DNA from 3 places in the Rhizobium aouanii genome. Region 1 is predicted to be linked to each of the others. Evidence: predicted binding sites of a transcription regulator. Region 1 holds the regulator's gene; each other region holds the start of a gene.

Region 1 (10,510 bases):
CGGCTACCGGGCCTCCATTCGATGCTTTGGCTGCCGGTTTTGCTGCAGTTTTGCGGCTGGAAACGGTCGCGGTCTTTCGCGGCGCCATTCAACCCTCCCTATGGGTTTGTCGGTTCTTGGTGGCGCGTACCATAGGGAAGAAATATGACCACAGCAATGCCATAAATGCATGGCTCGTATTCAACGCTAAACCGTTGAAAAAACTACGAATATTTCAATTAACCTATTTCCGGTTAATTGGAATATTGGTTGAAAACGACGATCTCGTCGGCGCGCGACATGTTGAGCTGATAACGCGCTTTTTCGTCCAGCATATCCTTGTCGAGCGAGCCATCACTCAAGAGCGCAACCTGATTTTCAAGATGTTCGCGCTTTGCTTTCAAGACGGCAAGCTCTTTTTCACGCGCGACACGCTGACGCTCGAATGTCTCCGTCGCGCGCAGGCCGTAATCGCCATGGATGCAATGATAACCGAAGTAGGAAAGGAAGGCGACCGTCATGGCCGGAATGACGAAGCGACCGATTCTTCTCTTTTTATGATGCTTTGTCCACATACACGCATGCTCTTGAACGCATTACCAATTCGTTCAATCTAGCGCGCAGAGATTAACCGTTCGTTGACTCTAAAAAACGGGCAAGAAAAAACCCGCGCCGGGAAGGCGCGGGTTAAACAATCAAAAGTCAGATCCGATCAGCCGCGGATGATCGAGCGGCCGGCATACTGGGCCTGGGGTCCGAGGCCTTCTTCGATGCGGATCAGCTGGTTGTACTTGGCAAGACGATCGGAACGCGACAGCGAACCGGTCTTGATCTGGCCGCAGTTGGTGGCGACCGCGAGATCGGCAATGGTCGAATCTTCCGTCTCGCCGGAGCGGTGCGACATGACGGCGGTATAGGCCGCCTTGTGCGCCGTGTTGACGGCGTCGAGCGTTTCCGTCAGCGAGCCGATCTGGTTGACCTTGACGAGGATCGAGTTGGCGACGCCCATGCGGATGCCGTCGCGAAGACGGGCGGAGTTGGTGACGAAGAGGTCGTCGCCGACGAGCTGGGTCTTCTTGCCGGCCAGGTCGGTCAGCGTCTTCCAGCCGTCCCAGTCGTCTTCGGCCATGCCGTCCTCGATCGAGATGATCGGGTAGTTGGCGGCGAGCTCGGCCAGATATTCGGCCATGGCGCCCGATTCCAGCGTACGGCCTTCCCCTTCGAGAACGTATTTGCCGTCCTTGAAGAATTCGGTCGAGGCGCAGTCGAGGCCGAGGCACATGTCGTCGCCCGGCTTGTAGCCGGCTTTCTCGATCGACTTCATGATGAAGTCGAGGGCCTCAGGCGCGCTCTTCAGGCCCGGCGCGAAGCCGCCTTCATCGCCGACATTGGTGTTGTGGCCCTGGCTAGCAAGTTCCTTACGCAGCGTATGGAAGACTTCCGAACCCATGCGCACGGCTTCGGCGATCGAATCGGCACCGACCGGCAGGATCATGAATTCCTGGAAATCGATCGGGTTGTCGGCATGGGCGCCGCCATTGATGATGTTCATCATCGGCACCGGCAGCAGGCTGGCGGAAGCGCCGCCGACATAACGGTAGAGCGGCAGGCCGGAGGCCTGGGCGGCAGCCTTGGCGACGGCCAGCGACACGCCGAGAATGGCATTGGCGCCGAGACGAGACTTGTTCGGCGTGCCGTCCAGCTCGATCATGATGTTGTCGATCTGGATCTGGTTTTCGGCGTCGATGCCGCCGATCGCGTCGAAGATCTCGGTGTTGGCGGCTTCGACCGCCTTTTCGACGCCCTTGCCCAGGTAGCGCTTGCCGCCGTCACGCAATTCGACCGCCTCATGCGCGCCCGTCGAGGCGCCCGAGGGAACGGCCGCGCGGCCCATGCTGCCATCTTCGAGATAGACATCGACTTCGACGGTGGGGTTACCACGGCTATCGAGAATCTCGCGGGCGATGATATCGGTGATTGCAGTCATGGGTTCTTCCTGCTCGGTGGATGATAAGTCGGTTCGAAACCTGTCTTAGTCGAAGGCGTGCAAATTACAATGCTGCAATTTCCAGCCTTCGAACCAGCGTTCCCGGCCTATAGCACGATCATGTCAGGCTGTTGAACGTCAAGCCTTGGCGACCGCATCGAAGGCAAGCAGCTTTTCGAGAAGCCGCGGCATGTCCTTGAGATAGACCATGTTCGGGCCGTCGGAAGGGGCATTGTCGGGGTCCTGATGGGTTTCGACGAAGACACCGGCGATACCGGTAGCCACCGCTGCGCGCGCCAGGGTTTCCACGAATTCCCGCTGCCCGCCGGAGGATTCGCCCTGCCCGCCCGGCTGCGCCACGGAATGGGTTGCATCGAAAATAACGGGCGCGCCCATCGCCGCCATGATCGGCAGCGAACGCATGTCGGAGACCAGCGTATTGTAGCCGAATGAGGCGCCGCGCTCGCACAGCAGCACGTTCGGATTGCCACTGGCATTGAGCTTCTTCAGAACGTTCTTCATATCCCAGGGAGCGAGGAACTGGCCCTTCTTGACATTGACGACGCGGCCGGTCTTGGCGGCGGCGATGAGAAGGTCGGTCTGGCGGCAGAGGAAGGCCGGAATCTGCAGGACGTCGACGACCCTTGCCACCTCGGCGCATTGCTCGGCGGTATGAACGTCGGTCAGGACGGGAAAACCGAATTCCTTCTTGAGGTCGGCAAAGACCTCCAGACCCTTTTCGATCCCGATACCGCGCTCGGCCGACAGCGAGGTGCGGTTAGCCTTGTCGAAGGAGCTCTTGTAGACGAGGCCGATGTCGAGCTTTGCGCAAAGCTCTTTCAGCATGCCGGCAACCATGAAGGCGTGGTCGCGGCTCTCCATCTGGCACGGCCCCGCAATCAGCGACAGGCGGCCGGTATTGGAAAAGGTGACCTGGCCTTGGCCTTCGCCAATCCTGACCTCGGAATTCGTATCAGTGCTCATCGTGTTTCCTCGAAGGCGAAGAGCGTGCCCTGCCCGGGCGCGGGCTTCACCAGAATGCGATTGTTCTTGCGCGTGTATGTCACCCCGTTAGCAGCCAAATGCGCTTCTGTCACGGCAAGATCGGCGACAGCAAAGAGGATTGCCCGGCCGCGCAGGCCGCGATCTGCGAATGAGCCGGCGATGTCGAAATAGGCCTCCAGCCCTTCTGGCGTCATCAGGCTGATTATCGCATTCGATGCCGCGATAGTGACGCCGAAACCGGTTTTCTCGACTGCCGATTGCGCCACGGCAAGGCTGACGAACGCAGCGAATGCGGCAGCATCAGGTGCGCAAAGCGCGATCTCGACTATGCCGGTGACACCATTGGCATGCGTCTCCAGCGCGGCCCGGTCGGCCGGTAGCGGATTGATGCGCTCGACGGTGAAAAGCAGGAGATCAGGCGCGCGCAGGTCGCCGGCGAAAGCCAGCTTGAAGCCCGCAATCGTCTCGGAACCGTCCGGCATCGTCATCGGCCGGGTGAACTGCAGCATCTCGCCGGCGCTCGATCCGGCGCCGACGAAATCCTGATGATCGATGCCGGCATCCTTGCTGCCGAACGCCAGCCCCGAAAGCCCCTCCTCGCCACAGCGGAAACGGAAGGCCTGGTTGCGGGCAGTGAAGACATTGCCTTGCCGCACCGATGCCTCGCTCTCCTCGACGCTCGCAATCCCGAGCGGCTCCAGATAGGTCTTGTCGGCAAAAAAGACGCAGGCGTTTTCCGTTCCAAAGGGATGGCGCGCATCGGCGGCAACGGTGAAGCCGAGCTTGCCGAGCCTCTCGCGCGCCAGATCGATATTGACGACCGGCAGCACGACATGATCCAGCGGGTGCGGTTTGGCGGAATGCTCGCTCATGATTATCCCTCCCTCAAACGGCAAGAGATGTGCGACGGCGCGCCCCTCAATGCAAGAGATGTGTCCCAATCCGGCGAAAGAAAATAAAAATCTCAACGAGTTGGCACCAAGTTTTACGGAAATTTAGCTACTTGCGGAACACATATGGAACATATAGTGTCTGTTCTGGATTTGTTTCAATCACGAGGTCACAACGTCGATGCTCACGCGCAAACAACAGGAGCTTCTCCTTTTCATTCATGAGCGCATGAAGGAATCCGGCGTTCCGCCATCTTTCGACGAAATGAAAGATGCTCTGGACCTCGCCTCCAAGTCCGGGATTCATCGCTTGATTACAGCGCTCGAGGAGCGAGGCTTCATTCGCCGCCTACCGAACCGCGCCCGCGCGCTCGAGGTCATCAAGCTTCCGGAGGCCTACAGCCCCAGCATTCAGCCCCGGCGCGGATTTTCGCCGAGCGTCATCGAGGGCAGCCTCGGCAAACCGCAGCCGGTCGCCACTCCTGCTCCCGCGAAGCCCGTCGCCGACAACGGCAACTCGGTCTCCGTGCCGGTCATGGGCCGAATCGCTGCCGGTGTGCCGATTTCAGCGATCCAGAACAATACCCACGACATCGTCGTTCCGGCCGACATGCTCGGCTCCGGTGAACATTATGCGCTCGAGGTCAAGGGCGATTCGATGATCGACGCCGGCATCTTCGACGGCGACACCGTGATAATCCGCAACGGCAGCACCGCAAGTCCTGGCGACATCGTCGTTGCTCTGGTCGACGACGAAGAAGCGACACTCAAGCGCTTCCGCCGCAAGGGCGCCTCGATCGCACTGGAGGCCGCCAATCCGGCTTACGAGACCCGGATCTTCGGGCCGGACCGTGTCAAGGTTCAGGGCAAACTTGTCGGTCTCATTCGCCGCTATCACTGACATTGGCCAGGCCCGATTCGGTAAAACTATTGCTGCGCCAGTCATAGGCGCGATGGCGCATCCATGGCCGCGACAATGCATCGAATGCCGTTGCGACCTCGAGGCCAGCGTCCGTGAAGCGCAACTCGATAGAACCGGTTCTGCGCAGCGTTTCACCGGTGAAGAGCGTCGCGCCTGAGCGGCAGCTGTTGAAGCGAAAGCGGACCGACGTCACGACGATATCGGCCGCGTCGCATGCCGGGCCGAGGTAGGCGGCGTTGTCGATGACGGTTACCACCTGACCATTGCCAAGCCTTGATGTGCACCAGGCCTTCTTGACGCAGGAAAAGCGGTTTGCGTCACCGCCCGCTGCGGCCGACCGCATCGCGGTCCTTGCTTCGTTCTGCTGATCGCGGGAAAGCCTGACGCGGCGATCTTCTCCCTGCGTTGGGAGAGCAGGACCATCCAGCATCTTCGGCGGATCATGCCTCGGCAGGACCAGCGCTCTCTGCCACTGATCGAAGATGAAATCCGGCGGTCTTTCACGGTTGGAAGCCATTGCCGCCGCCTCGACGATTGCAACGAGACTGCCATCCTCCGAAATCACCAGATCCGGCGGCCGGGGAACCGGCAGAAGCAACAGGATGAGCGTTGAAACCGCGATGATCGATGTGCCGACATGGCGCAAGCGGGTGCGGAGCAGCGTCAGCAGCAGAAAGCCTGCCACTGCGACAGCGAAATACCAGGCTGGCAAGCGGCCGACGTCGATATTACCATCCCAGCCGGACACCGTCTTTGCCACCGCGATCACCAGATCGAGGCCGAATCCGACGACCTTCCAGGGCAAAACATCCAGACCGAAAGGCATGAGCAGCATCGCCAGCAGGCCGGCCGGCATGACGATGAAGGAGATGATCGGCATTGTCGCGAGGTTTGCCGGCAGGCCGTAGGCGGTCAGGCGATGAAAATGCTCGATCGAAAACAGCGCGGTGGAAAAACCGCCGATCAGCGAGGTCAGGAAGACGCCGCCGAAGAAGCCTGCAATCGTAACGAAAGGCCTGATGATCGGCAGCTTCAGGAAGGCGTTTTCGCGGACGCGCCGGTCCTTCCACAGCTGATAACCCGAGACCAGCGCCAATGTCGCGGCAAAAGACATCTGGAAGCTCGGACCCAAAACCTCGGACGGCGAAATGACGATGATGACGAGTGCGGAGAGAGCGACATTGCGCAGGCTGATCGACGGCCGGTCGAAGAAGACCGCAATCAACATGATGGCCATCATGATGAAAGCGCGCTCGGCAGAGACCGCAAAGCCCGAGATCAGGAAATAGGCGGTGACGGCGATGAGCGCGCCGGCGGCAGCGATCTTCTTCGTCGGGTAGGCCTCAACGATGCCGGGAAAGAGGCTGAGCAGCATCCGGAAGCCGACGAAGAAGATGCCGGCCGATAGCGCCATGTTGAGACCGGAGATGGCGATGATATGAGCCAGACCGGACTGGCGCAGCGCCTCCGTCGTCGCATCCGAAATGGCCCGCCGCTCGTCCGTCACCAGAGCAGCGGCAAAAGCGCCGGTGTCGCCGGGCAGGATTGACCTTATGCGGTCGCCAATGCCGCTGCGCAACCGGTAGAGCCCTTCGAGCAGCGCTTCCGCCGTCGATCTTGCAGCCTGGGGAGCTGCCTGCGCATCGACCTTCGTCGGTGCACCGTAGAAGAAACCGTTGGCGCCGATGCCATCGAAATAGGCACTGAAGGAGAAGTCGTTGAGCTCGGGAAGAGCTGGGCCCGCCGGCGGCGTCAGCCGCGCCCTGCCGGTGATGAGATCGCCGATCTCGAAGGCCGCGTCCGCGCCGCGGGCGATCGCGGTGATACGTTCCGGCCGCCGCTTCACCTGTGGCGCCTCAGTGCCGGTGACGGCAAGAATGTAGCGCCACCGCCCGCGACCGTCGCCTTCGCGCCGCTCGACGCGGCCGGTCACCGTCGTCGTCACGGCGGAATCGAGGATCACTGTGGAAGCCCGCCGGCTCTCGAACTGCGCCGTGACCATGCCGCAGGCCACGAGCGAAAGCGCAAGCAGCGTTGCCCGCACCGCGGCCCGGCGGCTGGCAATGAGAACCGCCACGGTCAGCGCCAACAGGCAGAGCAGCGATGCAATGAGAGGAAAATCCGATGCCGCGAGAAACCAGACGGCTGACCCGGCGCCGAGGAAGACCGGCGAGAACAGCAGCAGGCGGCCATGGTCCGCCTCCTCGCCCAGCATGCGCATGCCGGCACGCAGCAAGTGAGAGGCTGCGGCCGGCAGCCGGTGGCGCATTGGTGTCGCCGACTGCGTCCTTGTCGATCGCGTCACCACGACAGGTGGTGAAAAACTGTTGGAGTCGGCGAGGCCTTCGCCTGCTTCCGGCCGCAATTCGACTGTCGTCAACTCCTGCATGAACCGCCCAAGCCCGGCTGTGAAGGCGGCCAGAATGCAACCTCCAATCAAATCCGGCAAGGATAATCGATTGAAATATGAGGGAAAATCGCGAGCCCCAAAAGAGCAGTCGAATCATCGGCTTCCGATATGCGTGCGGCTCATCGCTGCAGTGCCTAAAAGATAATACCGCAATGCACAAAATGCCGTCACGGTAACTTGGCATTAGCCTCGCGATCATATAGCTATCGGTGAGGACGCTTAACCCCTATGGCGCTTTTATGGCGCCACCGCCATTTCGGAGGATCAGCATGACGGATCAAAGCGCTACAATAAAAATTGGTGACAAGTCTGTCGACCTTGCTGTCAAAAGCGGCACGATCGGCCCGAGCGTCATCGATATCGGTGCCCTCTACAAGAACACCGCTTCCTTCACCTACGATCCGGGTTTTACCTCGACTGCATCCTGTGAATCGAAAATCACCTACATCGACGGCGACGAAGGTGTCCTGCTGCATCGCGGCTATCCGATCGAGCAGCTCGCCGAGCACGGCGACTTCCTCGAAGTCTGCTACCTCCTGCTTTACGGCGAACTGCCGACCACCGTGCAGAAGAAGGATTTCGATTACCGCGTCACGCACCACACCATGGTGCACGAGCAGATGAGCCGCTTCTTCACCGGCTTCCGCCGCGATGCGCATCCGATGGCCGTCATGTGCGGCTGCGTCGGCGCGCTGTCGGCCTTCTATCACGACTCGACCGACATCACCGATCCGCACCAGCGAATGGTCGCCAGCCTGCGCATGATCGCCAAGATGCCGACGCTTGCCGCCATGGCCTACAAGTACCATATCGGCCAGCCCTTCGTTTATCCGAAGAACGACCTCGACTATGCCTCGAACTTCCTGCGCATGTGCTTTGCCGTGCCTTGCGAGGAATATGTGGTCAATCCAGTGCTTGCCCGCGCCATGGACCGCATCTTCATCCTGCATGCCGATCACGAGCAGAACGCCTCGACCTCGACCGTCCGTCTCGCCGGTTCGTCGGGTGCCAACCCGTTCGCCTGCATCGCCGCCGGCATTGCCTGCCTCTGGGGGCCCGCGCATGGCGGCGCCAACGAAGCAGCGCTCAACATGCTGAACGAAATCGGCACGGTCGACCGCATTCCGGAATATGTCGCCCGCGCCAAGGACAAGAACGATCCGTTCCGCCTGATGGGCTTCGGTCACCGCGTCTACAAGAACTACGATCCGCGCGCCAAGATCATGCAGAAGACGACGCATGAAGTGCTTGGCGAACTCGGCATCAAGGACGATCCGTTGCTCGAAGTGGCGATGGAGCTGGAGCGCATCGCGCTTACCGACGAATATTTCATCGAGAAGAAGCTCTATCCGAACATCGACTTCTATTCCGGCATCACACTGAAGGCGCTGGGCTTCCCCACGACCATGTTCACCGTGCTCTTCGCGCTCGCCCGCACCGTCGGCTGGATCGCGCAGTGGAACGAGATGATCGAGGATCCGGAACAGCGCATCGGCCGTCCGCGCCAGCTCTATGTCGGCGAACCGAAGCGCGACTATATTCCGGTTTCGAAGCGCTGATTGCTTTAAAAGAACCCAAAAGAAAACCCGGTCAGAAACGACCGGGTTTTTTCTTTTTCAAGACATCGAGAAGGATCTCCGCGGCGTGCTCGCCGGGCGGCGTTTCGGTCTGCATTCGTTGCCAGACGAGATCGTAACCCTCGTTCATAGCCTTCAGTTCGAACGTGTCGGCCGACAGCCGCTCCATCCAGCGCGCCAGGCTGGCGCCGCGGACGATCTCGTTCAGATATTCCGGCACGATGGCATAATCGGCGATGATATTGGGCAATGCGCCCGTCCACACCTTAATGCGCGGGGCGAGCAGCCGGATGATCCAATCCGTCTTGTAGACGGACACCGTCGGCACGCCGGCAAGGGCGAGTTCGAGGATCACCGTGCCGGAGGCTGCCATCGCCGCATCCGCTTCGGCAAAGGCCTTCCATTTCTGCGCCGGCCCGATCGCCACCTCCGGCGGCGTGGCCCAGCCGGCGACGAGCCCCTTCACCAGCGCTTCGTTGTGCGGCACGGTCGGCAGCAGGAATCGCATCGGGCCGTTGCGGGCGACGAGTTCCTTGGCCGCGTCCTCGAAGAACGGCAGGAGCTTGGCGATTTCGGAGGATCTTGACCCCGGAAGCATCAGGATCGCCTTGCCCGCTTGCCCGACGGGTGCGCGCCCGGCGCGCAGCCGCCGCGCTTCGAGCAGCGCCGGATCGGCGATCAGGCGATGGCCGACATAGGTGGTCTCGGGCCCGCCGAGTGCGCGCATTATTGCCGGCTCGAAGGGCAGGACGGCGAGCACGTGATCGACATAGGCGAGCATGCGCGTGGCGCGATATTCCTTCCAGGCCCAGACGCTCGGACAGACATAATTGACGACAGGCAGATCGGGCAACGCGGTGCGGACACGCTTGGCGACGCGATGGGTGAAATCCGGGCTGTCGATGATGAGAAGAATATCAGGCCTTGCGGCGATGATCGCAGCCGTTGTCCGGCGGATCAGGGTATAGAGCTTCGGCAGCCGGCTCAGCACCTGGGTGATGCCCATGATCGACAGCTCGGAGAAATCGAACAGGGATTTCAAGCCTTCGGCCTGGAGCCCCTCGCCGCCGACGCCGACGAGTTCCACCGGTCCGCTATGAATCCGCTTCAGGGCGGCGATAAGATCGGCACCAAGCAGATCACCTGACACCTCGCCGGCAATGACGGCGATCTTCAGCGGCGCCCCGTTCATTCGAGCCCCCATGCCTTCAGGCCGCGATCGATGCCGCAGACGAAAAGCCCGGCCTCATCGGCGGCTTTGATGACGGCGGCGCGATCGAGCACCAGCGAGCGGCCGGCCTCGACGGCGACGCCGGCAAGGCCGGCTTTCCTCGCGTTCAGGACCGTGGAAACGCCGATCGCCGGCAAGTCGGCGCGAATATCCTGCTGCGGCTTGCAGAGCTTGACCAGCGCGCCGCGGCGGCGCGGCGAGATGCGCCCGGCGGCTCTGAGACCCGCGACACGCTCCAGCATCTCGTCCGTGCCCTCAAGACCCTCCAGCGCGACGATGCGCCCGCCGATGGCGACGGCGCCCTGGCCGACATCGAGCCGGCCCAGCATCTCAGCGGCATCGGCTGCGCGCCTGATATCGCGCCGGTCTTCCTCGCCAGGCGCTGCAGCGCCAAGCGGGCCGACGTAGGCAAGAAGGTCGGGAGCGATCTCATGAGCGCCGACGACGCGGCGGCCGTTTCCCTCGATCAGCCGGATCACCATCTGCAGCACCGTATCGTCGCCGCCGGA
Region 2 (10,510 bases), on a different contig from region 1:
CAATCCTCATTCACCCAGCGCCACCGCAATTTCAGCCGCAAGCCGCGCATTGTTTTCGACCAGCGCGATGTTGGTCTTGAGGCTCTGGCCGTCCGTCAGGTCGAATATGGTCGACAGAAGATAGGGCGTTACCGCCTTGCCGGTGATTTCGTCGCGCTCGGCGCTGTCGAGTGCCCGCTCGATGTAGATTTCCATCTCCTCGCGCGCGATCTCGTCGGCCTCGGGCACGGGGTTGGCGACGAGCATGCCGCCGTCGATGCCGAGTTGTTCGCGCACTGTCTGGAAATTGGCGATGGCGGCCGGGCTGTTCAGCGACAGCGGGCTGCGGATGCCCGAGGAGCGCGACCAGAAGGCGGGAAATTCCTCGCTCTCATAGGTGACGACAGGCACGCCGCGGGTTTCCAGCACTTCCAGCGTCTTCGGAATGTCGAGGATTGCCTTGGCGCCGGCGCAGACGACGATGACGCCGGTGCGAGCGAGTTCCTCGATATCGGCTGATATGTCGAAGCTTTCCTCGGCACCGCGATGCACACCGCCGATGCCGCCTGTGGCAAAGACGCGGATGCCGGCGCGCGCCGTCGCAATCATCGTCGCCGCAACCGTGGTGGCGCCGGTGCGGCGCTCGGCGATGGCGAAGGCGAGATCGGCGCGCGACACCTTCATCACCTCGGTCGCCTTGGCGAGTTGCTCCAGTTCCGCAGCTTCAAGGCCGATATGCAGCGTGCCGTGAATGACGGCAATCGTTGCCGGCACCGCACCCTGTTCGCGGATGATCGCCTCGACGCTGCGGGCCATCTCGATATTGCCGGGATAGGGCATGCCGTGGGTGATGATGGTCGATTCAAGCGCCACCAGCGGCGCGCCGCGCTGCTTGGCGCTGGCGACTTCCTTCGAATAGGCGATCGGCAGAAGAGGGGAGATGGGCTTGGTCATGGTCTTGTCCTGTGATCGACAGAGCATGATGCCGAAGTGCGAGCGGCTTTCCGACGACATCATGCTCAAACTATTTAATCAGCCGCTTCAATGCAGAATTCTGACCTTGGGAACAAGGGCAAGCGCCTCATTCAGCAGATCGGGCGTCAGATTTTCGTTGACGGCATGCCGCGACTGCACGGTCAGTATGGCGGCTGCGGTGCCGTGACGAACGGCTTCTTCGAGCGGCAGGCCTGACATCAATGCGGCGAGCGTGCCGGCCGCAAGTGAATCGCCGGCACCCGTAACATCAGCGACGGTGTCGGCAATCGGCGGCTGCAGCGTCACGGTGCGGCCCTCGCAAAGCACGACGAGCTCACGCCGGCCGCGGGTGACGACGGCGTTCCGGATGCCGATCTCATTCAGCAAAGGTAGCCAGCCGGCGGCGTCTTCCGGCCGCTCACCGGCAAGGGCGGCAGCTTCAGCCTCATTCAGGAACAGGTAGTCGATATCTCCGATGCAGGACTTCAGCCTGACGACCTTGGCCGGCGAGATGGCAATTGCCGCAACGGGCTTGCTCAGCGAGCGTGCCTTTGCGACGATCGCCGCGATCGTCTCTTCCGGCAGGTTGGCGTCGAAGAGGATGAAATCATGCGCGGCAAAGGCCTCCCGCACCCAGCGGATGGAGAGACGCCGTGGCACGAAGAAGCGGTAAAGATCCATGTCGGCAAGGGCGATCACCAGATTGCCGTCCTTCTCGATGATCGCCGTGTAGCTCGGCGTCTTGCGGTCGAGGAAGACGAAGGGCCGATCGTCGATGCCGGCGAAATCGGCAGCTTCTCCGACCGTCTCGCCCATCGGATCGCCACCGCGCGGCGAGATCATCGTCACCTGAAAACCGAGCCTTGCCAGGTTGCGTGCTGCATTGAAGCCACCGCCGCCCGGCTCCTCGAACCATGTGCCGGGATTGCTGGCGCCAGGCGCCGTCTCGCCGGAGATACGGCCGCGCCGATCGATATGGGCACCGCCGAGAACAAGAATCTTTTTCTTCATCCGATCCGCTCTCCTGATGCCCGAAGGACGAATCGATACGGTGCGCCCTGCCGCTGCCGAGTCGGCACTTTTGGTCTAAGCCGTTGCTTTTCATCGATAAAACAAATACAGAACACGTGCCGTTTTACCTTTTTCTTTCAACTGTTTGATCGCCTATTGCGGGAATGGAACAAATAGGGTACAAACTCGACATTGCTTGAGCGGCTTCAATAACCTAAAGGTGGATCGGATGTCTCAGAATTCATTGCGGCTGGTAGAGGACAAATCGGTGGACAAAAGCAAGGCGCTTGAAGCGGCACTCTCACAGATAGAGCGGTCGTTCGGCAAGGGCTCGATCATGAAACTCGGCTCCAACGAGAATGTTGTCGAGATCGAGACGATCTCGACCGGCTCGCTTGGTCTCGATATTGCACTCGGTGTTGGTGGCCTGCCGAGGGGCCGCATCATCGAAATCTACGGGCCGGAAAGCTCCGGTAAGACGACGCTTGCACTGCAGACGATTGCCGAAGCGCAGAAGAAGGGTGGCATCTGCGCCTTCGTCGATGCCGAACATGCGCTCGATCCCGTCTATGCCCGCAAGCTTGGCGTCGACCTGCAGAACCTTCTGATCTCGCAGCCCGATACCGGCGAGCAGGCGCTCGAAATCACCGATACGCTGGTGCGCTCCGGCGCCGTCGACGTTCTCGTCGTCGACTCGGTCGCGGCACTGACGCCGCGCGCCGAAATCGAAGGCGAGATGGGCGACAGCCTTCCCGGCCTGCAGGCGCGACTGATGAGCCAGGCGCTGCGCAAACTCACCGCTTCGATCTCGAAGTCGAACACCATGGTGATCTTCATCAACCAGATCCGCATGAAGATCGGCGTCATGTTCGGCTCGCCGGAAACGACGACGGGCGGCAATGCGCTGAAATTCTACGCCTCCGTGCGCCTCGACATCCGCCGCATCGGCGCGGTCAAGGAGCGCGAAGAGGTGATTGGCAACCAGACCCGCGTCAAGGTCGTCAAGAACAAGATGGCGCCGCCCTTCAAACAGGTCGAGTTCGACATCATGTATGGCGAGGGTGTTTCCAAGACTGGCGAACTGGTCGATCTCGGCGTCAAGGCCGGCATCGTCGAAAAGTCGGGTGCCTGGTTCTCCTATAACAGCCAGCGTCTCGGCCAGGGCCGCGAAAACGCCAAGACCTTCCTGCGCGACAATCCGGATCTCGCCCGCGAGATCGAACTGTCGCTGCGCCAGAATGCCGGCCTGATCGCCGACCGCTTCCTGCAGAATGGCGGACCGGACCCCGATGACGGCGATGGCGATGCCACTGCAGAAATGTAATTTTCGCGCCTAAACTCATCGGACAGTTCCAACCGGCCGCATTCCTGATGAGAATGCGGCCGGTTTTGTTTGTCTGCTGGACAGTGGCGGGGGTGAACGCTAAAAGCCGATGAATTTAAATTTACCTGCCTCCGGCAGCATTGAAGGGCATAGCATGAGCGGTGTGAACGATATCAGGTCGACCTTCCTCGACTATTTCAAGAAGAACGGCCATGAGATCGTTCCGTCGAGCCCGCTCGTGCCGCGCAACGACCCGACGCTGATGTTTACCAATGCCGGCATGGTGCAGTTCAAGAACGTCTTCACCGGCCTCGAAAAGCGTCCCTATTCGACGGCGACGTCTTCGCAGAAATGCGTGCGCGCCGGCGGCAAGCACAACGACCTCGACAATGTCGGCTATACTGCCCGCCACCTGACCTTCTTCGAGATGCTCGGCAACTTCTCCTTCGGCGACTATTTCAAGGAGAATGCGATCGAGCTTGCCTGGAAGCTCGTCACCGAAGGCTTCGACCTTCCGAAGAACCGCCTGCTGGTGACCGTCTATTCCGAGGATGAAGAAGCTGCGACGCTGTGGAAGAAGATCGCCGGCTTTTCCGACGACAAGATCATCCGCATCCCGACCTCTGACAATTTCTGGCAGATGGGCGATACCGGCCCCTGCGGCCCGTGCTCGGAAATCTTCATCGACCAGGGTGAGAATATTAGGGGCGGCCCTCCGGGCTCGCCGGAGGAAGATGGCGACCGGTTCCTGGAATTCTGGAACCTTGTCTTCATGCAGTTCGAGCAGACCGAACCTGGCGTTCGCAACCCGCTGCCCCGCCCGTCGATCGATACCGGCATGGGGTTGGAGCGCATGGCCTGCATTCTGCAGGGCGTTCAGAGCGTGTTCGACACCGATCTCTTCCGCACCCTGATCGGCACCATCGAGGACACGATGGGCGTCAAGGCGGAAGGCAGCGCCAGCCACCGCGTCATCGCCGACCATCTGCGCTCCTCGGCCTTCCTGATCGCCGACGGCGTGCTTCCGTCGAATGAGGGGCGCGGTTATGTGCTGCGCCGCATCATGCGCCGCGCCATGCGCCATGCGCAGCTGCTGGGCGCCAAGGAACCGCTGGTCTACAAGCTGCTGCCGACGCTGGTGCAGCAGATGGGCCGCGCCTATCCGGAACTGGTGCGTGCCGAGGCGTTGATCTCGGAAACGCTGAAGCTGGAGGAAAACCGCTTCCGCAAGACGCTGGAGCGCGGCCTGTCGCTTCTGTCGGACGCGACGAGCGATCTTTCCAAGGGCGATATGCTGGATGGTGAGACCGCATTCAAACTCTACGACACCTACGGCTTCCCGCTCGATCTGACGCAGGATGCACTGCGTGCCCGTGAGATCGGCGTCGACATCTCGGGCTTTACCGATGCGATGCAGCGCCAGAAGGCCGAAGCCCGCTCGCACTGGGCCGGTTCCGGCGAGAAGGCGACGGAAACCGTCTGGTTCGAGCTTAGGGAAAAGCACGGTGCAACCGAATTCCTGGGCTACGACACCGAAACGGCTGAAGGCGTCGTGCAGGCGATCGTCAAAGAAGGCGGGGTTTCGACCGAGGCCAAGGCCGGCGACAAGGTGCAGATCGTCGTCAGCCAGACGCCGTTCTACGGCGAATCCGGCGGCCAGATGGGCGATACCGGCGTGATCTCGTCCGACCACGGCAAGATCGAGATTTCAGATACGCAGAAGAGGGGCGAAGGCCTGTTCGTGCATCAGGGTACGGTCGTCGACGGCGTGGTCAAGGACGGCGATGCGGTCGTGCTGACGGTCGATCACGCCCGCCGTTCGCGGCTGCGCGCCAACCATTCTGCTACCCACCTGCTGCACGAGGCTTTGCGCGAAGTGCTCGGCACCCATGTGGCCCAGAAGGGGTCGCTGGTGGCACCCGAGCGCCTGCGCTTCGACGTTTCGCATCCGAAGCCGATGTCGGCCGAGGAACTGAAGATCGTCGAGGATATGGCAAACGAGATCGTGCTGCAGAATTCGCCGGTTACAACGCGGCTGATGAGCGTCGACGATGCGATCGCCGAAGGCGCGATGGCGCTGTTCGGTGAAAAATATGGCGATGAAGTCCGGGTCGTGGCGATGGGCGAGGGCGTGCGTGGCGCCAAGACCGGCAAGCCTTATTCGATCGAACTCTGCGGCGGCACGCATGTCGGGGCCACCGGCCAGATCGGCTTGATCCGCGTTCTCGGCGAAAGTGCGGTCGGCGCCGGCGTTCGCCGTATCGAGGCCGTCACCGGCGAATCGGCGCGCGAATATCTGGCCGAGCAGGACGAACGCGTGAAGACGCTTGCCGCCTCGCTCAAGGTGCAGCCGGGCGAAGTGCTGTCGCGTGTCGAAGCGCTGATGGACGAGCGCCGCAAGCTCGAAAAGGAACTGGCTGACGCCAAGCGCAAACTCGCCATGGGTGGCGGGCAGGGCGGCTCGATCGATGCCGTGCGCGAAGTCGCCGGCGTCAAGTTCCTCGGCAAGGCGATTTCGGGAGTCGATCCCAAGGATTTGAAGGGACTTGCCGATGACGGCAAGACCAGCATCGGTTCCGGCGTCGTTGCCCTCGTCGGCGTGTCCGACGACGGCAAGGCAAGTGCTGTGGTGGCGGTGACACCGGACCTCGTGCAGCGCTACAGCGCCGTCGATCTCGTCCGCATCGCATCTGCCGCCCTCGGCGGCAAGGGCGGCGGCGGCCGCCCCGACATGGCGCAGGCCGGCGGCCCCGACGGATCGAAGGCCGATGAAGCGATCGAGGCGGTTGCCGTGGCACTAGCCGGCTGAGCTGCCGCCTGACAACAGTTTGAAATTCAAACCGGCTGCGAGATCATCGATTTCGCAGCCGGTTTTGTTTTCAGCGGCCGTGGTCACTCAATGTTCAGTTTCGCGGCTGCAACGCCAGGCGGCAGGCGAGCCCGGTGAAGGCCGTTGCCAGAATGTATTGCGGCAACTTCGGGAAACGGTTCGCCGATTGGAGTCTCGAACGGATCGTGCTTCCGAGGAAAATCACGGCGCCATTCACGACGAGGCCGATGCCGTTCAGGATACTTGCAAGTATCAGCATCTGCACCGTCAGCGATCCGGCTGACGCATTCACGAATTGCGGAAAGAGCGCCATGACGAAGAGCGCCATCTTCGGATTGAGCAGATTGGTGGCAAGGCCCGCAAAGAAGATACGCCGGCCCGACAGCCGCTTCAGCGTCGATGCCGGCTGAAAGGCGGCGCCTTCCGAGCGGACCGTCTTGCAGGCGAGATAGAGAAGATAGCAACAGCCGGCCCAGCGCACCGTTTCATAAGCGGCCGGCACGGTCATGAAGAGCTGCGACAGCCCGAAGGCTGCGGCAATAGGTGCCGAGCGCGATGCCGGCATAGGTCAGGAAACCGGCAGCGCGTCCCTGGCTGATGCTGCGAGAGGCGATCTGCAGCATGTCGGGACCGGGCGTGGCGGTCAGCACCAGCGCTGCGGCGGCAAAGAGCATTAATGTTGAAAAATCCGGCATCTATCATTCCTTTTGGGTTCGAGCCGGAATTCCGGTCTACGTAGGATTCGCCGAAGGTTCAAGTCAGCAGGATTTGTCAAATCGGGTTATGGTTCTCTGCGGTCGATCGATTTGCACGAGGTTCCGACATGAATGGCGAAACGGCATGGGCACTTTATGAAAACCGTCTGAGACGGGTTTCGGCCTATATTCACGACCACCTCGACGAGGAGCTGGATATGGAGCGTCTTGCCGAGATCGCCTGCATGTCGAGCTATCACTGGCACAGGATCTACCGGGCGATTTACGGCGAGACGCTGGCGGCCACCGTCAAGCGGCTCAGGCTGCATCGCGCGGCGGGCGAGATCGTCCGCACGGAGCTTGCCGTCAGCGAAATTGCGAAGCGATCAGGCTATCCCAATCTCCAATCCTTCAATCGTATCTTCAAGTCGGTCTACGGCATGCCGCCGGCCCGCTATCGGAAAGAGGGAAGCCACACAGCCTTCGAACCCTCACCTAACGGAAAGACCAAAGCCATGTTAGACGTTACCATACGCGAGATCGGGCCGATCGAGTTGATCGGCGTTGCCCATACCGGTTCCTACATGCAGATCGACAAGGCCTTCGAGACGCTGTTCGGCACGCTTTATGCCCGCGGCCTCGCCAAGCCCGACATGCGGATGATCGGCGTCTATCTCGACGATCCCGATCTTGTGCCGGAGGAAAAGCTGCGCTCGATAGCCTGCGTCACCGGCGCTGCCGAAGTGCCGGCGGCGGCACCCTTCGAGCGGCGCACGATCGACGGCGGCGATTATGCTGTGCTGCGCCACAAGGGTCCCTATGCCGACATGTCCAGGTCCTATCAATGGCTCTTTGCCGAATGGCTGCCGAAATCCGGCCGGCAGTTGAAGGACAGGGTCATGTTCGAGGAATATCTCAATAATCCGCGCGAGGTGCCGCCGACCGAGCTTCTGACGGATATTCACATGCCGCTTGTCTAAAGTCGTCGATCGGGGCGCGGCGGATCTGCCGCGTCCCTGGACGGTCAGGCGACCTTCCGCGTCCTGGAATTTTCAAGCGGCCTGCATGGTCTTGATGGCTTCGTCATCAAGGGCGTTCGCCCGTTTGTAAGCCTCGCGTTCGCTGATGCGGCCGACATAGTCGAGGAATGCCTGGCGTCTTTCGATGCCGCCGAAGCCGATGCCCCAGCCGATATGGGAGCCGACATAGACGTCGGCGGCGGTGAAACGCTCGCCGGTGATGTAGGTCGAAGCGGAGACGGCTTTCTCGAGTGTGTTCATGACGTCGCCGAAACTGCCGCAGCCGGCCATGCGCAGGCGTTCCTTCGGAATTTCGAAGCCGAGAGCCTTCATCGTCACCGCCGATTCGAGCGGACCGGCGGCAAAAAACATCCAGCGGTAATAGCGGGCGCGCTCCTCCGGCATCGGCGCCAGCGCTTTTTCGGGAAAGGTCTCGGCCAGATAGGCGCAGATCGCCGCGCATTCGGTGACGATGGTGTCGCCGTGGCGGATTGCCGGCACCTTGCCCATCGGATTGACGGCGAGATATTCCGGCGCCTTCATGGTTTCGCCGAAGGTCAGGAATTCGGTGCGATAGGGCTGGCCGATCTCCTCCAGCATCCAGCGCGCGATGCGGCCGCGCGACATCGGGTTCGTATAGAATACCAATTCTTCGGTCATGACGTCCTCCTCGTGTTGCCGTTATTGATCCCACGGAATCAATAGCGCAGCGATGGCCGCCTGCAAGTCCCCGCCGCTAGAGCGCCTTGCGATATTGGATGAAGCCCGAGCGCTCGGCGATCCTGTCATAGAGCCGCCGGGCCGTTGCATTGGTCTCGTGGGTCATCCAGTAGAGCCTGCCTGCGCCGTTGGCGCGGGCGAGGTCGGCGACGGCCTCGATCAAAGCGGCCCCGGTGCCGAGCCCGCGCTGGCTGTTGTCGACATAGAGATCCTGCAGATAGCAGGTCCATTGCGGCAGCCAGCAGGAACGGTGAAAGATGGCATGGACGATGCCGACGAGACGGCCGTCTTCGTCGAAGGCGCCGAGCGCGTGCATCGGTTCGTCAGGATCGTGGAAGCGAGCCCAGGTGAGATCTGTAGTTTCGGGCGGGATGACCACTTCGTAGAAGCGCTGATAGGCCTCCCATAGGGGTTCCCAAACGGCGCGGTCCGAGGGTTCAAGCGGTCGCAGGATGGCCGTCATCGGTTCATTCTCCCAAAATGAAAACGGCGGGGAAATCCCCGCCGCTTCGATGTTATCTTGGAAAGACCGGCCTACGCCATGGCCTTCTGCAGGTTCTGGTCGATCTTGTCGAGGAAGGCAGTGGTCGAGAGCCACGGCTGGTCGGGGCCGATCAAGAGCGCCAGGTCCTTGGTCATGAAGCCGGATTCGACGGTGTCGACGCAGACCTTTTCGAGCGTTGCGGCGAAGCGGGCGAGCTCGGCATTGTCGTCGAGCTTGGCGCGGTGCGCTAGGCCGCGGGTCCAGGCGAAGATCGAGGCGATCGAGTTCGTCGAGGTTTCCTGACCCTTCTGGTGCTGGCGGTAGTGGCGGGTGACCGTGCCGTGAGCGGCTTCGGCTTCGACCGTCTTGCCGTCGGGCGTGAGCAGAACCGAGGTCATCAGGCCGAGAGAGCCGAAGCCCTGGGCAACGGTATCGGACTGGACGTCGCCGTCATAGTTCTTGCAGGCCCAGACATAACCGCCCGACCACTTGAGCGCCGAGGCGACCATGTCGTCGATCAGGCGGTGTTCGTAGGTGATGCCGGCTTCCTTGAACTGATCCTTGAATTCGGTCTCGTAGACTTCCTCGAAGATGTCCTTGAAGCGGCCGTCATAGGCCTTGAGGATGGTGTTCTTGGTCGACAGATAGACCGGCCACTTGCGCATCAGACCGTACATCATCGAGGCGCGGGCGAATTCGCGGATCGATTCGTCGAGATTGTACATGGCCATGGCAACGCCGGCGCCCGGTGCGTTGAAGACTTCCCTCTCGATGACGGTGCCGTCCTCGCCGACGAACTTGATCGTCAGCTTGCCCTTGCCGGGGAACTTGAAATCGGTGGCGCGGTACTGGTCGCCGAAGGCGTGGCGGCCGACGACGATCGGCTTGGTCCAACCGGGAACGAGGCGCGGCACGTTCTTGCAGATGATCGGCTCGCGGAAGATAACGCCGCCGAGGATGTTGCGGATCGTGCCGTTCGGGCTCTTCCACATTTCCTTGAGGTTGAATTCCTTGACGCGGGCCTCATCCGGCGTGATCGTCGCGCACTTGATGCCGACGCCGTACTTCTTGATGGCGTTGGCGGCGTCGACGGTGACCTGGTCGTTAGTGGCGTCGCGGTTTTCGACAGAGAGGTCGAAATAGTCGATGTCGAGGTCGAGATACGGATGGATCAGCTTATCCTTGATGAGCTGCCAGATGATGCGCGTCATTTCATCGCCGTCGAGATCGGCGACGGGATTGGCGACCTTGATCTTGTTCATGTATCTGCCTCGTTCGAGCTTCAATGGGGACCGGCGTCCCGGGTGGGTGATGTGATGAGGAGCGCTATAGCATTGTGATCAGGGAACGCAAAGCTGCAAGGGGCTCGACAATGCGTTTTTGCCGCCATTGCCAAGCGCCGGAAATTGGCTGGATCCGGATGATTTTAGGCCCGTCGGCCTAAAATCTGAATCCGGATCTGAATCAAAAAAT
Region 3 (10,510 bases), on a different contig from region 1:
TATCAGTGGAGCCGATCGACGCCGGATAGGCGGCGAGGAGATTGCCGGAGCCGTCATAAGCAAAGACCTGCTTACGGCCCTTGTCGGCGATGACGCGGGCGACCGCACCGCTCTTTGGCTCGCCCGGATTGACGACCTTGATGATGGTGCCGGGAACGGTGAAGTCGGCGCCGGGGTTCATCTCCTTGAGGAAGGCCTCATCCATGTGGAAACGCTCGGCGAGCATTTCGGTGGTCGAGGTGTAAGCCAGCGACGGCAGCAGCGCCTTATGCGAATAGTCTTCCGGAATCTCGGCGACGAAGGGGCCGGCCGCATCGGCCGGCGTAATCGTATAGCTGACGACGGGCAGGCCGCCGGTCATGCGCAGCTCTTCCAGAATGGCGTCGGTGTTGTTCGGGTCGAGCTTCGAGCCGGTCATCTGATCGTAGGCTAAGATCGCCTTGGTGACGTTCGAACCCATATGGCCGTCGATGACGCCGGGGGAGACGCCGGCGCGGTCGAGGAAGACCTGCAATGCGACGATCTCCGGCTTCGATTTGTTGTTCAGCGTGATGACAGGTTCATCGGGTGCGGCCTTCGGCTGATTGGCGGGCGGGATCTGCTGGTCGGGATCGATCGAGGCATAATCGTCGCCGGGCTGCGGATTGCCGATGCTGTTATCCTCGGGATAGGGCTGGTCGCCGAGCGGCTGGCGCTCGATCGCGGCATCGCGCGGTATGCCGCCGGTGACGGCGCCGCGCTCGGAATAACGCGTATCGCCATAGGGATTGTTGTCGGAATAATAGGGGTCGTTGCCGTACTGGTCGTTATAGACCTCGCGCGGGCCGGGCCGCGGCGGATAGTAGCCGCGGGCGCGCATCTCGGTGGCGACGACGTTGCCATAGTCGTCGATCAAGACGCGATTGCCGCTACGGTCGCGGGCGTAGATATAGCCGGCTGGAACATAGTCGAGGATTTCGCCGCTCGGCGTCACAAGCACGATATCGCTCTGGCGGCGATCGCGGAACTGCTGCGCGCTTGCCTGCGGCGCTGTAGCCGCAAGAGCAGCCAGGACGGCCGCGAGACAAATTGCCGACTTCAAAAAGCGATCCACGTATCATACCTCGATCAGTGACTGGCAGACACACACCTGCGAATTTTGACGCTAGTGTGGAATTTATGAAAGCGTGCTGAACAAAATATGAAAATCACTAAGATTTCCTTTTACTCATAAACGTTTGCGTCCTTGTGTCAGTTCCGCAAAATTCACGGTTGCGGCAAAAACACAAGATGGGAGCCGCACCGATTGACGAAAGGCGGCGTGAAACCTAACGCTAGCGCATCGTCCTTTCCGAAAAGCGGAATCGAGTTACGGAATGCATGATGCGAGGATTCAAAGTGTTAGAGCGTCCTTTGTGCCTCCGGAAGGACGCACGGCGCTAAAGAGCCGATAGTCCCTGAGGAGACCGCGATGATCGAATTTACCGCCGCAAGCGGGCCACGCCTGATGCTGGATGAAACATCGGTGCTGGATATCGGCGGATGCATCGTCGAAGGCGTCGACATCGCCCCGAAACGCGCCATTCCCGACGACGGAGACCCGCGAATCGATCGCTCGCTCGAAGGCTTCCTGTTCACCTGCGGGCCGGACCATATCCGCCACCGCCAGCCGATCCCCGGCCGGGACGACGGCAAGGTCTATCCGCTGCACGGATCGGCCTCCGGTCATGCGGCAAAGGTGCTGTGGACGAAGTTCGAGAACGGCAATGCCGAATGCCGTGCCGATATCGACATTGTGACCGTCGAGGGACTGCCGCAGCGCATCGAGCGGCTGTGGCGGATCGATGGGGCGACCGGCGAGGTGCGGCTCGAGGACCGGGTCGTCAATACGAGCGACCGGACGGTGCCGACCTTCCTGATGTACCACATGAACACTGGCGGCAAATGGCTGGACGATGGCACACGGCTCGAAGGCCGGATGCTGGAAAATGGCGGTTTCCCCTGGGCCTTCGGCGAGGAGCCGGGCGGCATCTTCTGCGTCGCGGCGCCGGCGACGGAGGAGGGTTTCGCGGAAATCCGCCTCGGACCGATCGCCGCAATCGGCGGCAGGACGCTGCGCGTGCGCTTTCGCACCAATACGCTGCCCTATCTGCAGGTCTGGCGGAACCAGAAGGCGCCGGCCCATATCATCGGCATCGAGCCGGTTTCGCATCGCTGGATATCGCGCGACGAGCTTGAGGCAGCCGGTGAGTTCAATATGCTGGCGCCCGGCGAGGGCCGCCGCTATGCGCTGACCTTTGCCTTCCTGTGAGCGAAGTGTTGTTGACGCTGGCAGACCTCCGTCGTAGACCTTCAGCCCAAGATTTTTGAGGAGACAAGACGATGGATATTCGCCAGATCGACGATGAATATTCGGTTTCGGGCCAGATCACGCTTGAGGAGCTCGACGAGATCAAGGCGTTGGGCTTCAAATCGATCGTCTGCCACCGTCCCGACCACGAAAGTCCCGACCAGACGTCGTTCTCCGTCATCGAGGCGCGCGCGAGGGAGCTCGGTCTCGAAATTGCCCATGTGCCTGTTGGGCCGATGGGCGTGACCGAGGAAGCCGTGCAGGGCATGGTCGACGCGCTCGACGAATTCCCGCGGCCGATGCTCGGCTATTGCCGTTCCGGCGCACGCTCGACGGCGATCTACCAGAAGACCCACCACATCCGCAATTGAGCCCCGTTCCGGGTGCCAATTTTCCGGCGCTGAACCTCAGCGCCGCCACCTTCCAATCACTCAGGAGACTATTGATGAGCATCAAGCGTATCGACGTCGGCGCGCGCATGAGCGGCGCCGTCATCCACGGCAATACAGTCTATCTCGCGGGCCAGGTCGGCGAGGGCGAAAGCGTCACCGATCAGTGCAAGTCATCGCTTGCCGAAGTCGACCGCCTGCTTGCTGCATCTGGCAGCAGCAAGTCGAAGATCCTGCAGACGATCATCTACCTCGCCGACATCGCTGATTTCGCCGAGATGAACGCCGTCTGGGAAGGCTGGATCGATCCGGCCAATCCGCCGGCCCGCGCCACCAGCGAAGCCAAGCTCGCTGCGCCGAAATACAAAGTCGAGTTCATCGTCACGGCCGCACTCGATTAAGGTCGCTGCGTCCCTAAAGCGCGTCGCGATCTTTCAGATTCGCTCCTTGCGCTTTAAGTCTTTGTTTTTACGCATGTCGTTGTCGCAAAACCGCTGCACACTTTTGCGCGACATGCTTTATCCTTCAAGGCCGGTGAGTTTTCTCACCGGCTTTTTGTTTGCGCGATTTCGGAGAGCGTGCGCGTCGGCGTGATCGCTTCGGGATCGAGCTTGATTTCGATGATCGCGGGTTTGCCACTGGCGCGCGCCCGCTCGAAGGCCGGGGCGAAATCCTCGGTCTTTTCCACCGTCTCGCCATGGCCGCCATAGGCGCGGGCAAGGGCTGCGAAGTCGGGATTGGTCAGATCGGTGCTGCTGACGCGGCCGGGATACTCGCGCTCCTGATGCATGCGGATCGTGCCGTAGATGCCGTTGTTGACGACGATTGCGATGATCGGCAGGCTGTAGCGGATGGCGGTGGCGAATTCCTGGCCGTGCATCAGGAAGCAGCCGTCACCGGCAAAGCAGATGACCTCGCGCTCGGGAAAGAGCCGCTTGGCGGCCACCGCCGCCGGCAGGCCGTAACCCATCGAGCCGGAGGTGGGGGCGGCTTGGGTGCTGAAGCGGCGGAAACGATGGAAGCGGTGCACCCAGGTGGCGTAGTTGCCCGCACCATTGGTGAAGATCGTCTCCGGCCCGGTATTGGCCTCCAGCCATTCCATGATCGGCCCCATATGGACGGCGCCCGGACCTGTCGACGGCGGCTTCGACCAGGCGAGATAGGCCTGGTGCAGGCGGGTGGTGCGCTCGGTCCAGTGCGGTTCGGCCGGCGCTTCCAGATCGGCGAGGGCGGCCACGAAATCGGCAGGTGCTGCGCAGATGGCAAGATCCGGACGGTAGATGCGGCCGAGCTCCGAAGGGTCGGGATAAATATGCACGAGCGATTGCTGGGGGTAGGGAATATCGATCAGCGTATAGGATGAGGACGGCATTTCCGACATGCGGCTACCCAGCAGGATCAGCAGGTCGCTCTCCTTGATCTCCTTTGCCAGCACCGGATTGATGCCGATGCCGACATCGCCGGCATAGCAGGGATGGAGATGATCGAACAGCATCTGCCGGCGGAAGGAGCAGCCGACGGGGAGCTGGAAACGCTCGGCGAAGCTCTGAAAATCGGCGACGGCATCGGCATCCCAGCGTGTGCCGCCAAGGATCACCATCGGCCGCTCGGCCTTCAGCAGGCGGAGATAAAAATCGTCGATCTGGCGGCGGCCGGGATGAGCCTCGACGTTGGCATAATGCCTGGCGCGGGGTGCCTCGACCTCATCGCGCAGCATGTCCTCCGGCAGCGTCAGCACGACTGGGCCGGGCCGGCCGGAGGTTGCGACCGCAAAGGCGCGGGTGACGAACTCGGGAATACGGGCGGCATCGTCGATCTCGCCCACCCATTTGGCGAATTCGGTGAAGGCGCGGCGGAACTCGACCTCCTGGAAGGCCTCGCGCTCACGCGCTTCGCGCTGCACCTGGCCGATGAACAGGATCATCGGGATCGAGTCCTGCTTGGCGATATGCAGGCCGGCGGAGGCGTTGGTGGCGCCGGGGCCACGGGTTACCATGCAAATGCCGGGTTCGCCGGTCAGCCTGCCCCAGCAATCCGCCATCATCGCCGCTCCGCCCTCCTGGCGGCAGACGAGGACGTCGATATCGCTGTCGCGCAACGCGTCGAGGACTACGAGGAAGCTCTCGCCGGGCACGCAGGAGAGACGCTTGACGCCGTTCGCCTTCAGCGCCTCGACGATCAGTTCTCCGCCCGTCTTCTTCATGACAATGCCTTCTTCATGACGATGCCTTCCTCTCGCGCTCGGCGAGTTCCGCCAGAATTTCTGCCTGGTGTTCGCCGAGACGCGGGCTCGGCCTGATATAGCGTAGCGGCGTCTCCGACAGCACCACAGGCGTCCTAACGCCGGGGATCACGGTGCCGGCGGCATCCGCAAGGTCGATGCGCAGGCCGCGGGCCTGCACCTGCGGATGGGCGAACATTTCCTCGATCGTGTTGATTGCGCCTGATGGAACCGCATTCTCTTCGCAGGCCTTCAAGAGATCCGCCTTCTGCCATTTCAACGTTTCGGTGGAGACGAGGCGTCGCACTTCGCCGTGATTGCCGACACGGGCTTTGTTGGTGGCGAAACGCTCGTCGCCGACGATGGCCTCCAGGCCGAGGATGGTGCAGAGGCGGCGGAACTGGCCGTCGTTTCCAACCGCGAGAATGAGGTACCCGTCCGCCGTCGGCACGACCTCATAGGGCGAGATATTGGGGTGGGCGTTGCCGAGGCGGGTCGGCGTCTCGCCGGAGACCAGGTAATTCATGTTCTGATTGGCGAGCACGGCCGATTGCACGTCGAGCAGGGCCATGTCGACCAACTGGCCCTCGCCTGATTTCAAGGCGTGGATCAGGGCGGCTTCGATCGCCGAGACGGCATAGATGCCGGTGAAGATATCGGCAATGGCGACACCTGCCTTCATCGGCTGGCCGTCCGGCTCACCGGTGATCGACATGAAGCCGGACATGCCCTGGACGATATAATCGTAGCCGGCGAGGCTGGCATAAGGCCCGTTCTGGCCGAAGCCGGTGATCGAGCAATAGACGAGCTTCGGGTTGATCTTGCGCAGGCTGTCATAATCGAGCCCGTATTTGACGAGGCCGCCGAGCTTGAAATTCTCGATGACCACGTCGGCGGTGGAGACGAGGCGGCGGACGAGATCCTGGCCTTCGGCGCTCTTCAGGTCGGCTGTGACGGAGCGCTTGCCGCGATTGGCGGCGTGGTAATAGGCGGCCGAGAGATTTTCGCCGTCGACGCCTTCGACGAAGGGTGGCCCCCATTGGCGCGTATCGTCGCCGCCGTCGGGATTTTCGACCTTGATGACGTCGGCGCCGAGATCGGCGAGCATCTGTCCCGCCCAGGGGCCGGCGAGCACACGGGCAAGCTCGATCACCCGGATGCCGGCAAGCGGCGGTTTTTTCGTCACGGTCTCCGTCATGTTCCTCCGGGCTGTCATTCTTCGATCTAGGGCGCCAGCGTCGCCTCTGATGTACCGGATACCGGTTTCGATGCAAAGCGGCGCTCGCGCCAGACAATGTAGAAGCCCGACGCCATGATAATCATGATGCCGAGCCATTTGATCGCATCCGGGAAGTCGCCAAAGACCAGCCAGGCGAAGATCGTCGCCGAGACGATCTCGAAATATTGCAGCGGCGCCAGCGTCGAGGCTGGTGCTGCGCGATAGGCATAGACGCCGAGGATGCCGGATATCGCGGCCATGGCGCCAACGCCGGCGACATAGAACCAGGCGCGGCCATCCGGCATGACCGGATCGAAGAGATCGGAGCCGGTTCCCTGGCCCAGGAAAAGCAGGATGGCGCAGAAGAGCAGGCCCCAGATGCTCATCTGGAACTGCATCGCCCAAGGGTCTTCCCTATGCGAGAGGACGCGCGTCATCAGCACGAAGATGGCGATGCAGAGCGCGCTGACGACAGGCAGAAGCGCGATGTAGCCGACTTCTTCGAAACTCGGCTGAATGATCAGCATCGCCCCGAAGAAGCCGACGCCGCAGGCGCTATAGCGCCGCCAGCCGATCGTTTCCTTCAGGAAAATGCTGCCGAGGATCGTCAGAATGATCGGCTCGACGAAGAAGATCGCAATCGCGTCGGCGACCGCCATGTATTTCAGCGTGGTGACGAAGGAGATCATTGAGACGGTGATGATCGCGCCGCGGATGGCATGGAACAGGTTCTGGCGCCAGGAAAAATCGGCGAAGCTGCGCCGCCATATCACAATCGGCAGCATGCAGACCGCCTGCACGGCGAAGCGGCCGGCAGTGATCTCCGCAGACGGGACGGTGACGATGGCAAGCTTGGCGAAAATATCGATGAGCGGCGAGAACATCACCGAGACAAACATCAGCACAAGCCCCGTCGTCACGTCGGAGGCGGACGAAACGGGGCGGGCGGAGGTGCTGTTCATGATGAAATCCCTGTTATTCAGGATATTGGTCGCTCAGAATCTTGCGACGACCCTGTCGCACCAGTCCGCGAAAGCCGCGATTGCCGCATCCGCGCCGATCTCATTCAGCGTCTCGTGCCGCATATCCTGATATATCTCAGTGCTGATACGGGAGAAGCCTTGACCTTTCAAATGGTTTGACAGCCAGTGCACGGCTTTTCCACGCTCGGTCGCCGGGTCTTCTCCGCCGCCGACGAGATGGATCGGCATGTCTCGCGGCAGCCGGTCGAGGTGGATTTTCTGTGGCGCGCGAAAGGTCAGTTCGAAGAGATCGAGCCAGAGGGAGACCGAGGCATCGAAGCCGCAGAGCGGATCGGCGACATATTTGTCGACTTCATCAGGTCTGCGCGACAGCCAGTCGAACTCGGTGCGGCGGCCGGGAATGGATTTGCCCCAGGCGCCGAAGGTCAGCTTCGGCAGCAAGCCGCTCGGTACGTCGGAGCCCTTGAACATGCGCTCGGCAAGCAGGATCGCCTGGGCGGCGCGGCCGGCAAGACCGACGGCGAAATTCGAATTCCAGACGGCGACGGCATCGAAGTCGGCCGGAGCGGTGACGGCAGCGTTAAGCGCGATGAGGCCGCCCATCGAATGGCCGAAAAGGATCAGCGGCAGACCGGGATGGCGGGAGGCGGCATGGCCGCGCATGGCGACGACGTCGCCGATCACCCTTTCGACCCCGCCGCGCCGGGCGAAGCGGCCGACCGGTGCATCGGGTGCTGTCGTCTCGCCGTGGCCGCGGTGATCATGGGCGTAGACGTGATAACCGCGCGCCGCCATCGTCTCGGCAAAGACGGCGTATCGTTTCGAATGTTCGGCCAAGCCATGGGATATCAACAGGATGCCGCGTGGAGGGGTGATGGCCTCAGCATGGTGATAGGCCAGCAACGCCCCTGGCACGGCGAGCCTTTGCGTTTCAGAAAACATGTGGGTCCTCCCGGCGACAACAGACCAGATCGCCGGGTAATTGCAACATGGTCATTTGATTATCTGATAACAATTTGCGGCCTTGTTGCGATTCAGGGTTGCGGCCTTTCGATTTTGATGCTTATTTGTTCCTGTATTGTTCTTTTTTGGGGGTTGAAATGAGCAGCATGCAGTTGCGTACCTTGACGTTTGCCGTGTCGATGATTGTTGCCGGCGCCGCCGTGGCGCAGGAGGCTGGCGGGCGCACCCGCTTCATTCTTGCGGCAAGCTGGCAGCCGGCCTTTTGTCAGACGAACCAGAAGAAGGCCGAGTGTGCGAGCCAGACCGGCGAGCGCCCCGACGCGACGAACTTTTCGTTGCACGGACTTTGGCCGATGCGGCAGGATTATTGCGGCGTAAGCGCCGAGCAGAAGGCCGCCGACAAGGATGGCGACTGGAACAAGCTGCCGGAGGTCACGCTTGCGGCCGAGACGAAGACGGCGCTCGCAAAGGCGATGCCCGGCACGCAATCCGGCCTGGAACGGCATGAATGGGTGAAGCATGGCACCTGCACGAAGATGAGCGCCGACGACTATTTCGGCGTCGGCATGCATCTCGTGGGCGCACTCAACGCGTCGGCCGTGCGCGATCTCTTCGCTGCCAATATAGGCAAGCCGGTCAAGGCCGACGCGATCAAGGCGGCTTTCGACAAGAGCTTCGGGCCGGGTGCCGGCGACCGCGTCAAGATGAGCTGCCGGCGGGCCGGTAATGTCAGGATGATCAGCGAACTGACGATCGGGCTTTCGGAAGCCGCCGGGGCGGCATCGGCGAAAAGTGCCGGCCTCGCCGATCTGATCCAGGGTGCTGGAAAAACGTCGTTCGGTTGTGACGAGGGCGTCGTCGACGCTGCGGGCTTTTGACCGGAAATCCTGAGTAAACCGGGTTTCGGCGTTGCCCGCAGGCGCTGTTTCGCCTACATAGCGGCACAATCGAAGTTTCCCGCCCGGAGCAGCGCAGCATGGCACGTCAGTTTATCTATCATATGTCCGGCCTCAACAAGGCCTATGGCAACAAGAAGATCCTGGAGAATATCCACCTTTCGTTCTACCCGGATGCCAAGATCGGTATCCTTGGTCCGAACGGCGCGGGTAAATCCACCGTGCTGCGCATCATCGCAGGTCAGGACAAGGAGTATACCGGCGAAGCCTGGCTCGCCGAAGGTGCGACGGTCGGCTATCTGGAGCAGGAGCCGCATCTCGATCCCAACAAGACGGTGTTCGAGAATGTCATGGAAGGCGTTGCCTCGAAGACGGCCGTCCTCGATCGCTACAATGAATTGATGATGAACTATTCCGACGAGACGGCGGAAGAGGGCGCCAAGCTTCAGGACGTCATCGACAGCCAGAACCTCTGGGATCTGGAAAGCCAGGTCGAGATGGCGATGGAAGCCCTGCGCTGCCCGCCGCGCGACGCCGAAGTCACCAGCCTTTCCGGTGGTGAGCGCCGCCGTGTCGCGCTCTGCCGCCTGCTGCTTTCGCAGCCCGATCTGCTGCTGCTCGACGAACCGACCAACCACCTGGACGCCGAAACCATTGCCTGGCTCGAAAAACATCTGCGCGACTATCCGGGCGCCGTGATGATGATTACCCACGATCGCTATTTCCTGGACAACGTCACCGGATGGATCCTCGAACTGGACCGCGGTCGTGGCATTCCTTACGAAGGCAACTATTCGGCCTACCTGCAGGCGAAAGCCAAGCGCATGCTGCAGGAAAGCCGCGAAGACGCATCGCGCCAGAAGGCGATCAGCCGCGAACAGGAGTGGATCGCTTCCAGCCCGAAGGCCCGTCAGGCCAAATCCAAGGCGCGTATCAAGTCCTACGAGCAGCTGGTGGATGCCGCCGAAAAGCAGCGTCCCGGCGACGCGCAGATCATCATCCCGGTCAGTGAGCGCCTCGGCCAGGTGGTCATCGAGATGGACGGCATCACCAAGGGCTTCGAGGGCCGCACGCTGATCAACGACCTGTCGATCAAGCTGCCGCCAGGCGGCATCGTCGGCATCATCGGCCCGAACGGCGCCGGCAAGACGACGCTATTCAGGATGATCACCGGCCAGGAAACGCCGGATGGCGGTTCGATCCGCATCGGCGAGACCGTGCATCTCGGTTATGTCGACCAGAGCCGTGACACCCTTGCGGCCGACAAGACGGTCTGGGAGGAAATCTCCGGCGGCGCCGAAATCATCAAGCTCGGCAAGTTCGACATGAACTCCCGTGCCTATTGCGGCGCCTTCAACTTCAAGGGCGGCGACCAGCAGCAGAAGGTCGGCAATCTCTCTGGTGGTCAGCGCAACCGTGTTCACCTTGCCAAGATGCTGAAGGCCGGCGGCAACGTTCTGCTGCTCGACGAACCGACCAACGACCTCGATACGGAAACGCTGGGTGCCTT

What was found. The regulator LexA, encoded in region 1, represses DNA repair genes until DNA is damaged. The targets are predictions, from matches to a motif close to TGTTCNNNNTGTGTTCNG.
Region 2: a site for LexA is predicted at 2,063-2,080, ahead of recA (recombinase RecA). Genes of this name have one in related genera too.
Region 3: a site for LexA is predicted at 8,210-8,227, ahead of V8P77_RS03070 (ribonuclease T2 family protein). Genes of this name have one in related genera too.

The regions. Positions count from the first base shown of each region.
Region 1 is NZ_JBAMYD010000003.1:228,695-239,204, reverse strand. It holds gene pdhA (pyruvate dehydrogenase (acetyl-transferring) E1 component subunit alpha) at 1-88, opposite strand, end outside; gene V8P77_RS07000 (FtsB family cell division protein) at 234-554, opposite strand; gene eno (phosphopyruvate hydratase) at 692-1,966, opposite strand; gene kdsA (3-deoxy-8-phosphooctulonate synthase) at 2,105-2,950, opposite strand; gene V8P77_RS06985 (VOC family protein) at 2,947-3,843, opposite strand; gene lexA (transcriptional repressor LexA) at 4,043-4,762, shown strand; gene V8P77_RS06975 (ComEC/Rec2 family competence protein) at 4,743-7,172, opposite strand; gene gltA (citrate synthase) at 7,463-8,752, shown strand; gene lpxB (lipid-A-disaccharide synthase) at 8,784-9,962, opposite strand; gene V8P77_RS06960 (LpxI family protein) at 9,959-10,510, opposite strand, start outside.
Region 2 is NZ_JBAMYD010000017.1:167,763-178,272, reverse strand. It holds gene V8P77_RS27165 (pseudouridine-5'-phosphate glycosidase) at 7-933, opposite strand; gene V8P77_RS27160 (carbohydrate kinase family protein) at 1,021-1,965, opposite strand; gene recA (recombinase RecA) at 2,195-3,289, shown strand; gene alaS (alanine--tRNA ligase) at 3,444-6,098, shown strand; partial or broken gene V8P77_RS27145 (LysE family translocator) at 6,193-6,814, opposite strand; gene V8P77_RS27140 (AraC family transcriptional regulator) at 6,943-7,794, shown strand; gene V8P77_RS27135 (glutathione S-transferase family protein) at 7,867-8,493, opposite strand; gene V8P77_RS27130 (GNAT family N-acetyltransferase) at 8,570-9,016, opposite strand; gene V8P77_RS27125 (NADP-dependent isocitrate dehydrogenase) at 9,088-10,299, opposite strand.
Region 3 is NZ_JBAMYD010000001.1:621,412-631,921, forward strand. It holds gene V8P77_RS03030 (L,D-transpeptidase) at 1-1,093, opposite strand, end outside; gene V8P77_RS03035 (aldose 1-epimerase family protein) at 1,451-2,290, shown strand; gene V8P77_RS03040 (protein tyrosine phosphatase family protein) at 2,362-2,700, shown strand; gene V8P77_RS03045 (RidA family protein) at 2,775-3,119, shown strand; gene V8P77_RS03050 (thiamine pyrophosphate-binding protein) at 3,263-4,921, opposite strand; gene caiB (succinate--glutarate CoA-transferase) at 4,935-6,137, opposite strand; gene V8P77_RS03060 (DMT family transporter) at 6,164-7,120, opposite strand; gene V8P77_RS03065 (alpha/beta fold hydrolase) at 7,154-8,083, opposite strand; gene V8P77_RS03070 (ribonuclease T2 family protein) at 8,242-8,982, shown strand; gene ettA (energy-dependent translational throttle protein EttA) at 9,081-10,510, shown strand, end outside.